One region of the Pseudofrankia sp. EUN1h genome, then DNA from elsewhere that is predicted to be linked to it. Evidence: riboswitches for the same ligand, from Rfam matches in the RefSeq annotation. Region 1 holds a riboswitch; the other holds the start of a gene.
The links. Region 1 has a riboswitch for ZMP and ZTP ahead of BCD49_RS19860 (phosphoribosylaminoimidazolecarboxamide formyltransferase). Riboswitches for the same ligand answer to the same signal wherever they lie in the genome.
Positions count from the first base shown of each region.

Region 1 (4,190 bases):
ACCGCGCCGCGCGGTCCAAGAGGTCCTCGACGGTCGCGCGCAGCTTGTCCGCCCCTTGGCGGACGCTCGGTGGGAACTGTCCATCCGGCATCTGGGACGCGAGCGTCAACTTCGTCGACCCGCCCTCGACCATGGTTCGCAGCAGGTCTCGGAAGGCCTGTCCGGGGTCGGATTGGGCAGCCAGGGTGGATGCCCGCTCGTTGAGCAGATCGAAGTGGCGGACCAGGGCCGCCTCCACCAGCGCGGCCTTCGTGGGGAAATGGCGGAACACGGTCGCGATGCCGACCTCGGCGCGGCGTGCGACGTCCTCGGTGGAGCCGGCCGCGCCGTGCTCGCCGAACACCGCTTCGGCGGCGGCCAGGATGCGCTCGCGGTTGGCGACGGCGTTCTTCCGCACGGCTCTCACCTACCTCCGGTCCGGCCCTGCCGCCCTTGTAAACGAAGTCCAGACTCCGCTACTGTTGGCGGAGTCGCGACTTCGTTTGGAGGCTCGATGGTACCGACACCTGCCCCGGCCGACATCGTTCGCATGGTCACCGCCGGCGTGAGCCGGCTGGTTTCTGGTGATCTCGCACCGGACGAGCGGGAGCGTCAGCTCGACGCGCTCGCCGGCCTGTACGGGGAGCGGACCGACGTCCGGCACCCGTTTGCGCCGTTGGGTGATCAACCGCTGCGTACTCGTGCCGAGCTGCGCCAGCACTTCGYCGGGTCAGCCGGGCGAGTAGCCGGTGTTCGGTCGTTCGCACCGACGGAGATGGCCGTGCATCGGACGGCGGATCCGGAGGTGGTCGTCGTGGAGTTCACCTACACCGGGATGGCCGACCGCGGCGAGTTCGCCCTGCCGTGCGTGTTCGTGGTCCGTGTCCGTGACGGGCAGATCGTCGAATCCCGCGACTATGCCGACCACATCGGCCTGGCCMGAGCCTTCGGCCGGCTGGAGCCGCTGGCGCGGGCGCTCGTGGACGACACCGGCCGCGCACCCGCCGGGCCGACGAAGGCCCAGACAAGTCGGGGCCTGGCGCATCGCATGCACGCGGCGTTCAACGCGCTCGACCTACCGGCGGTCGACGAGATCTTCACCGCTGACTTCTACAGTCACCCGCTCCAGTCCCGTGGACCCGGCATGGTCAAGGAACGGTGGCTCGCCATGCGCACAGCCGCACCGGATCTGCGCACGGAGGTCGTTGACCTGGTCGCCGAGGACGACCGCGCCATGATCCGCTCCCGGCTGACCGACAACACTGGAGAACTCATCGAAGTCATCCGTGTCGCCGACGGACGGATCGCGGAACTGTGGGGCGCTCGCACCGGTCCCGTCGGGACATGAACTCGGTGCTGGAGGAAACCGAAAGAACGTCAGTGTCGGAACAGGCGCAGTCCGGTGTGGACGAGGGCGACCTCCTGATCGTGACAGGCGGCGATGACCTCCGCGGAGCGGATTGATCCGCCGGGTTCGGCCACGTAGCGCACCCCGTGACGGCGGGCGTGAACGATGTTTTCCGGGAAGGGCAGAGCGCCATCGGAAGCTAGGCTGACCTCGTCGAGCCGGCTCAGCCACTGGGCGCGCTCCAGGGCGGTCAACGGCGGGGCCCCTCCAGGCCTGGGTGGGAGGCCGGAACCGGCGGCGCCAGTGTCGAGGTACTGAATCTCGTCGTTGATGCTATCTTGGATCTTCGGGTTCTGGCCGATGTGCAGCGCTCGGACGCGGGGGTGGCGGCGTAGCCACCAGGTGTCGGATTTCGCTCCGGCGAGGCGGACGCAGTCCACCCGGGATTGTTGGCCCGCGCCGACGCCAAGCGTCATCCCGCCTCGGACGTAGGCGACCGAGTTCGACTGCGTGTGACGGGCCACGATCAGGCCAAGGAGCAGGTCGTCGAGGGCGTGGTCGGGCACCGTGCCGACGCGGACATCAGCCAGCGTCTGCCGGTTGGGCACGGCGTCGTCCCAGGTCTGGGTGAAGCGCATCCCGTGCACCTCACGGATCTCTCGGGCGGGCGGCCGGTGGGCAGGGTCGGCTTCCAGGACCAGGAACGTGCCGTTCTTCTTCGCGGACAGGGTCGCCACGGTCCCGGGCTCATAACCGGGCGCGACGATTCCGTCGCAGACCAGTCGGCGCAGCAGTACGGCCAGCTCCGCGTCGACCGGGGCGGAAACCGCGGCGAAGTCGCCGTAGGAGCTTTTCGGGTCAGTGTCGCGGGCCCGCACGTAGGCGCTCGTCAACATCCCCACCGGCGACGCGCCGAGCCCGTAGGTCTCGGTCATCGTCTCGTCGAGCGGCCCGGCGAGTGCGGCACCGGCGGGTGAGAGATGTTTGAAGGAGGCGGCCGCGGGCCGGCCCAGGGCATCGGCCGCCTCCCTGACGAGTTGCCAGGCCTCCAACGCGTCCAGCATGTTGATGTAGGAAGGCTGGCCGTGCAGGACCCGCACCGGCGGGCTGGCGTCGTCGACCGGGTTGGCCGTCGCCGGCTGCTGGTGGGGGTTCATGCCATACCGCAGGTCCATCGGCCGTCCTCACGTCGCGCGGAGTCATCTGCGCGTCGCGGGCCCAGGCGGTCGGCGTCGACGGTCTTCCGGCCGTTCCCCGGTGGTCATCCACCCGCGCCAGTAGCGGCCATGCGCAAATGTAGCAGCCACACGTCAGCCCGCGGCCGTCCTCGGCGGGAAAGGCGGATGACGGACACCGTCGCGGCCTGCTGTGGCCCTTTCACGGACGTGGCTGACCGACAACACCGTGATCTGGCCAGCGGCGAGGCGACCGCCGCGCAAGGGCCGGCTACCGTACTCACGTGGGACTTCACCTGAGCCAGAACGACGCGGCGGACGAACTGCTGACCAATGACCCGCTCGCGCTGCTGATCGGCATGGTTCTCGACCGGCAAGTCGGACAAACAAGGAACGGCTGGGGCCTCGTCTCCCGATCCGTGCATCGGCGACAATGAAACGTGGCGGCGCCCGGAGTACGGCCGGACTCGCCGACGGGCTTCTGCGACCTCGCCTTTCGTCTGGCTGCGCGGAGGATGCCGCCGGTGCGTCAGGGCACGCACCGCGGCGGCGCCGCCCGCCCGAAGCGTCTACCCGGGATGGGCGAAACGCTTCGGGCACGCCCGTCGAGACCTTCGTGTTAGAGCGAGCTTCGTTGTGCTCGAGGATCGTCGTCGACGACCGCGGTTGCGTACCTGCCGGCGCGGGCCGTTCGGCGCCAGGGGCGCGCGAGGCTTTCATGTTCGCGGTCGATATCGACGGTGGCGATGGCCGAGGTGGCGTGCGGTCCGCATCGGGTCGCCCAGTGACCGTCAGGCCCAGCGATTCCGGACGGCGCGGCGGCCGCGTCGACGGCGACCGTGGCATAGCTGATCCAGTAGCTGTTGGTGCTGGCATGCGCCTGTGTCTGCAGGCCGAAGGTGGTGCCATTGTCCATGGTGGAAAGCAACACGCAGTGAACGTCGGCTCGCTCGTACTCGGCGAACAGCTCCGGATACACGCTTTCCATGCCGAGCGCGCACCCGAACCGCACCTCGTCGACGTCGAAGGTGATCGGACTGATGCCGGGTGTGTACAAATAGCTGACCTTGGTGTTGGACAGCATCCGTTCGTCGTAGCGGGTGATGATATGGCCGTGGTCGTCGATCACGTAAAGGCTGTTGTGTGGACGATGTGGCTCGGTGAGTCGGTGCACGGCTCCGACGACTGTCCACAGCCGCAATGCCGCGGCGTGTTTCCTGATCGCCTCAAGCTGGCCGCGCTGGGCCGCCCAGTCGAAGCGGCTCCAGTCGGCGTCGGCCATGGTGGTCGGATCGCTGGACAGGATCCGCTTATTTGGCGAGCAGAGTGCTCCCTCGCAGAAATGAATGAGGCGAGCGCCTTGATCGCGGGCCTCGGTCATCAGACGACGTACGTCGTGGCCCACCCGTTGAAACGCTTCGGCATCACGCGGATCCGTCGGCGCGTCGAGCTGGGCGACCGAGATTCGGAAGGGATTGGTGTTCGGCATGGTGGTTCCCTCGGAGGGCTGGCGGAAGTGCCGAAGCGCGGCCGTGTAGGACTCGCCCGTCCTGCGCGCTCGTTCGCGCACGCGCTGCTTGAACGCCTTGTTCGCCGTCATCGGCTCTCCCGCGTCCCGACGTCGAGCACCCAGCGGCCGTCGACGTTCGAGACGAGCGGACCTATGACGACGATCCGAGGCCTGAGCC
Region 1 covers NZ_MBLN01000056.1:64,202-68,391, reverse strand. The annotation lists gene BCD49_RS19870 (TetR/AcrR family transcriptional regulator) at 1-397, opposite strand, end outside; gene BCD49_RS19865 (nuclear transport factor 2 family protein) at 494-1,327, shown strand; gene BCD49_RS19860 (phosphoribosylaminoimidazolecarboxamide formyltransferase) at 1,357-2,502, opposite strand; ZMP/ZTP riboswitch at 2,537-2,619, opposite strand; partial or broken gene BCD49_RS45140 (HhH-GPD-type base excision DNA repair protein) at 2,787-2,882, shown strand; gene BCD49_RS19855 (carbon-nitrogen hydrolase family protein) at 3,122-4,102, opposite strand.

Region 2 (4,090 bases), on a different contig from region 1:
GGACCGCGCCGACGCGCCGCAGACCGGCATCGAGCTGGGCTTCCCGTGCGTCTGGGTGGCGCCGTGGTCGGCGAAGGACGGCGCCGGGCCGCTGCGCGACACACTGGTGCTCACGGCGATCACCGAGGACGCCGGGCTGGTGGACCGGCTGGTCGACGACCCGTCGATCAGCAACGTCTACCTCGGCGACCACCCGACGTACTGGATGCGCCCGAACGTTCCGCACGACGGCTACCTCGGCGAGTTCCTGATGCGCACCAAGGCCGTCATCCGGGATTAGGCCTGCTCGATGCCAGCAGACGAACGGCGGCCGGCCGCCAGGCGAGACGCCTGGCGGCCGGATACGTCGTTGCTTGGCGAGCGGTTACGCCCAGCCCGGCATGGGGTAGCCGGCGGTGAGGTCGCGGACCTCGCCGGCGATCTGGGCGAGGACCGCCTCGTCGTCGTCCGCGGCGGCCTTGACGGCCTGGTCGATCCAGGCGGCGATCTGGCGCATCTGCCCGGGGCCCATGCCGCGGGTGGTGACCGCGGCGGTGCCGAGGCGCAGCCCGGACGGGTCGAACGGCTTGCGGGTGTCGTACGGGACGGTGTTGTAGTTCAGCTCGATGCCGGCCCGGTCGAGCGCCTTCGCGGCCGGCTTGCCGCCGATGCCCTTGCTGGTGAGGTCGACGAGGATCAGGTGGTTGTCGGTGCCGCCGGAAACCAGGTCGAAGCCGCGCTCGGTGAGCGCCTCGGCCAGCGCCGCCGCGTTCGCGACGATCTGGTGGGCATACGTCTGGAAGTCGGCCGTCGCCGCCTCGCGCAGCGCGACGGCGATCGCCGCGGTGGTGTGGTTGTGCGGGCCGCCCTGCAGGCCGGGGAAGACGGCCTTGTCGATCGCCGAGGCGTGGGCCGCGTCGGTCATCAGCATCGCGCCGCGCGGGCCGCGCAGCGTCTTGTGGGTCGTGGTCGAGATGACCGGTGCGTAGCCCACCGGCGACGGATGCGCGCCACCGGCGATCAGGCCCGCGATGTGCGCGATGTCGGCGGCCAGGACCGCGTCGACCTCGCGGGCGATCTCGGCGAACGCCGGGAAGTCGATCGTGCGCGGGATCGCGGTGCCACCGGCGAAGATGACCTTCGGGCGCTCGGCGAGCGCGAGCTGGCGGACCTCGTCCATGTCGACCCGGCCGGTGTCCTGGCGGACGTTGTAACGCACCGAGCGGAACCACTTGCCGGTCGCGGAGACCGACCAGCCGTGGGTGAGGTGGCCACCCATCGGCAGCGCCATGCCCATCACGGTGTCGCCCGGCTGCAGGAACGCCAGGTAGATGGCGAGGTTGGCCGGCGAGCCCGAGTATGGCTGGACATTGGCGTGCTCGACGCCGAACAGCGACTTGGCCCGCTCGATGGCCAGCGCCTCGATCGGGTCGATGAACTGCTGGCCCTCGTAGTACCGCTTGCCGACGTAGCCCTCGGAGTACTTGTTCGTCAGGATCGTGCCCGCCGCCTCGAGAACGGCGGTGGAGACGTAGTTCTCCGACGCGATCAGGCGGATCTTCTCGTACTGCCGCCGTGCCTCGGACTCGACCAGGTCAGCGATCTCCGGATCGGCGCTGACGAGGTGTTTGATGGCTGGCTCGTGCATGGGAGACCTCCAGGGATGTGGCTGCCCGGCCCGTCCGCGTCCACACGTCGCCGGTAGGTCGTCCGCATGGGCCGCCGACGGACGATGRGCACTGTGGGCAGGCGCTGTCCGCCGGTGACACCCAGGCGCACGGTGCCGTGCCYATCGGTCGCTCCCCGGTGGTTGATTCCACCCCAGCACGCCAGTCACGACTTGGCCTGAAGTCTAGCCGCCCGCCCCTGGCGAGCTTTCCACGCCCGGCGGGGGCACCGGACCGACGCGGTCAGGAGCGGTCGGAGCAGTCGGGAGCGGTCAGGGGCTGTCCGGCGGTCAGGAGCAGACGGTGCCGGGCTTGGGCGTGACCAGGTCGATCAGGTAGCGGTTGACGGCGTTGTGGACGCAGGTGCTGGGGCCCTCGTAGGCGCCGTGGGTGTAGGAGCGCCACGTCAGCAGGACGGCGTTCTCCAGCTGGCCGGCAAGCGAGCGTGCCTCCGGGTACGGCGTCGCCGGGTCGCCGGTGGTGCCGACCAGCAGGATCGGCGGCGAGCCCTCGGCCCGGAACGGCCCGGTGTAACGGTCGGCGGACGGGACCGGCCAGAAGGCACACGTCATGCCGCCGAGCGCCAGGGACGATCCGAAGCGCGGGGCCTCCCGGGAGAGATCGCGCACGAACCGCCGGAAGACGGCGAGGTCGGCTGGATAGGTCTGGTCGGCGCAGTTGATGGCGGTGTTCGCGTCGAAGGAGTTGTCGTACGTGCCGTCCTGGCGCCGTCCGGATCCCTGGTCCGCCAGCGACCGCAGCACGGAGCCGTCGTTGAACTCGTCGGCCAGCTCCAGGGCGACCGCGAGGATCGGCCACTGCTCCTCGCTGTAGAGCAGCTGGAGCACGGCCGTGATCGCGGTCGAGTCGTCGACCGGCCGGGTCCTGTCGGCGTCCTTGCCCTGTGCGTAGATCGGGTGCTTGGCGAGCCGGGCGATCAGCCGGTCGTAGGCGCCCCCGGGGTCGCCGTGGCCGAAGCCGCAGTTCGGGTCGCTCGCGCAGCTGGCGAGGAAGGCGTTGAAGGCCGCCTCGAAGCCCAGGGCCTGCAACCGGGTCTCCGCGAACGGACTGTTCGCGGACAGCCTCGGGTCGACCACCGCGTCGAGGACCATGGCGCGAATGTGGGTCGGGAACAGCTGGGCGTAGGTGGCGCCCAGCTCCGTGCCGTACGAGGCGCCGTAGGCGGTCAGCCGATCGTCACCGAGCGCGGCGCGCAGCACGTCGAGGTCGCGGGCCGCGAACTCGGTCGACAGGTACGGCAGCAGCGTCGCGCTCCAGCGCTCGCAGCCCCGCGCGACCAGCCGGTCCGACGCGGCGGTGTCCTCGAAGCCGGCCAGCACCTCGCCCTCCCGGGCGGGTGGCTGCCCGGCGGGCGCGGCCGTGGCGGGCGACGAGGACGGGCCGTGAGCCGGGCTGACGACGTCCGGGGAGACGGCCGTGGAGGAGCCCGAAGAGCCGCCCGGTAGCCGGTCGACGTCCTCGTCGATCTCCTCGCCGGCCCCGGCACCCGCACCGGCACCCGCGCCCGCGCCGGCTCCGGCGGCCCGGTGCGGAACGACGGCGCCGCCGGACAGCTCGCTGGCCTTCTGCCGGTCGGTGAGGCAGCGGACGGGCGCGCTCGCGCCGACACCCCGCTGGTCGAACCCGACGATGTCGAACCGGTCGCGTACCGCCTTGTCGAACAGCTCCGGGTACGTCCGGATGGAGTCGACGCCGGAGACCCCGGGGCCGCCTTCCAGGTAGACGAGGGATCCAAGTCGCCGCGCCGGTTCGCCCGCCGGTCGGCGGATCACCGCCAGATCGATCGTCCCGTTGCCGGGATGCGCGTAGTCCAGCGGGACGGGCAGCGTCGCGCATTCCAGTCCCGTGCCACACGCCGTCCAGGCCGACAGCCGGCCCGTCCCGGCCTGCGGCGACGGAGCCACCGCCATGCCGGCGGCCGGCGCCGGGGCGACCAGGCCGGCCACGGACAGCGAGGCCAGGGCCAGGGCGCTGGTGAGCCGCGCCCGCCGCGAGCCGGCGGGCGCCGCGGCGCTGGTGGTCCCCCGGGGACCGGCTCGCCGATGATCTCGACGAGGCCCTCGACGCTCGGCCCGACGCTGGCCTTGGTGCTGGCCTTGGTGCTGGTACCGCCAGGGCTGGTTCACGGGCCTCGGCCTCCGGTCGGGTCGGCGCGGCGCCCGGGGGTCCCTGCCAAATCGGCGGAACCGATCCGGCAGGTCTGTGGCGCGGCGATCAGCGACGAGCCGCCAACACAAGCGACAGCTCAGTCACAGTGCGTGACAGTCGCGTCGTGCTCCCTCCCCGTCCCGACCGGACCCCAACCCTCGGCGTCGACAACCCCCCGCCGGGTGCGACCCCTGCCCAGTAGCGAGGCCGGGTGCGTTTCGGGCAGGAAAGCGGCAGACTCCGGGCGTGGACTATCCAGCGCTGTTCCAGGCGGA
Region 2 covers NZ_MBLN01000063.1:109,562-113,651, forward strand. The annotation lists gene BCD49_RS23245 (aldehyde dehydrogenase family protein) at 1-280, shown strand, start outside; gene glyA (serine hydroxymethyltransferase) at 365-1,627, opposite strand; ZMP/ZTP riboswitch at 1,740-1,826, opposite strand; gene BCD49_RS40965 (alpha/beta hydrolase) at 1,937-3,793, opposite strand; gene BCD49_RS23260 (maleylpyruvate isomerase family mycothiol-dependent enzyme) at 4,062-4,090, shown strand, end outside.
Region 2: it holds a riboswitch for ZMP and ZTP, as region 1 does, so the genes downstream of both, glyA (serine hydroxymethyltransferase) here and BCD49_RS19860 (phosphoribosylaminoimidazolecarboxamide formyltransferase) in region 1, are expected to answer to the same signal.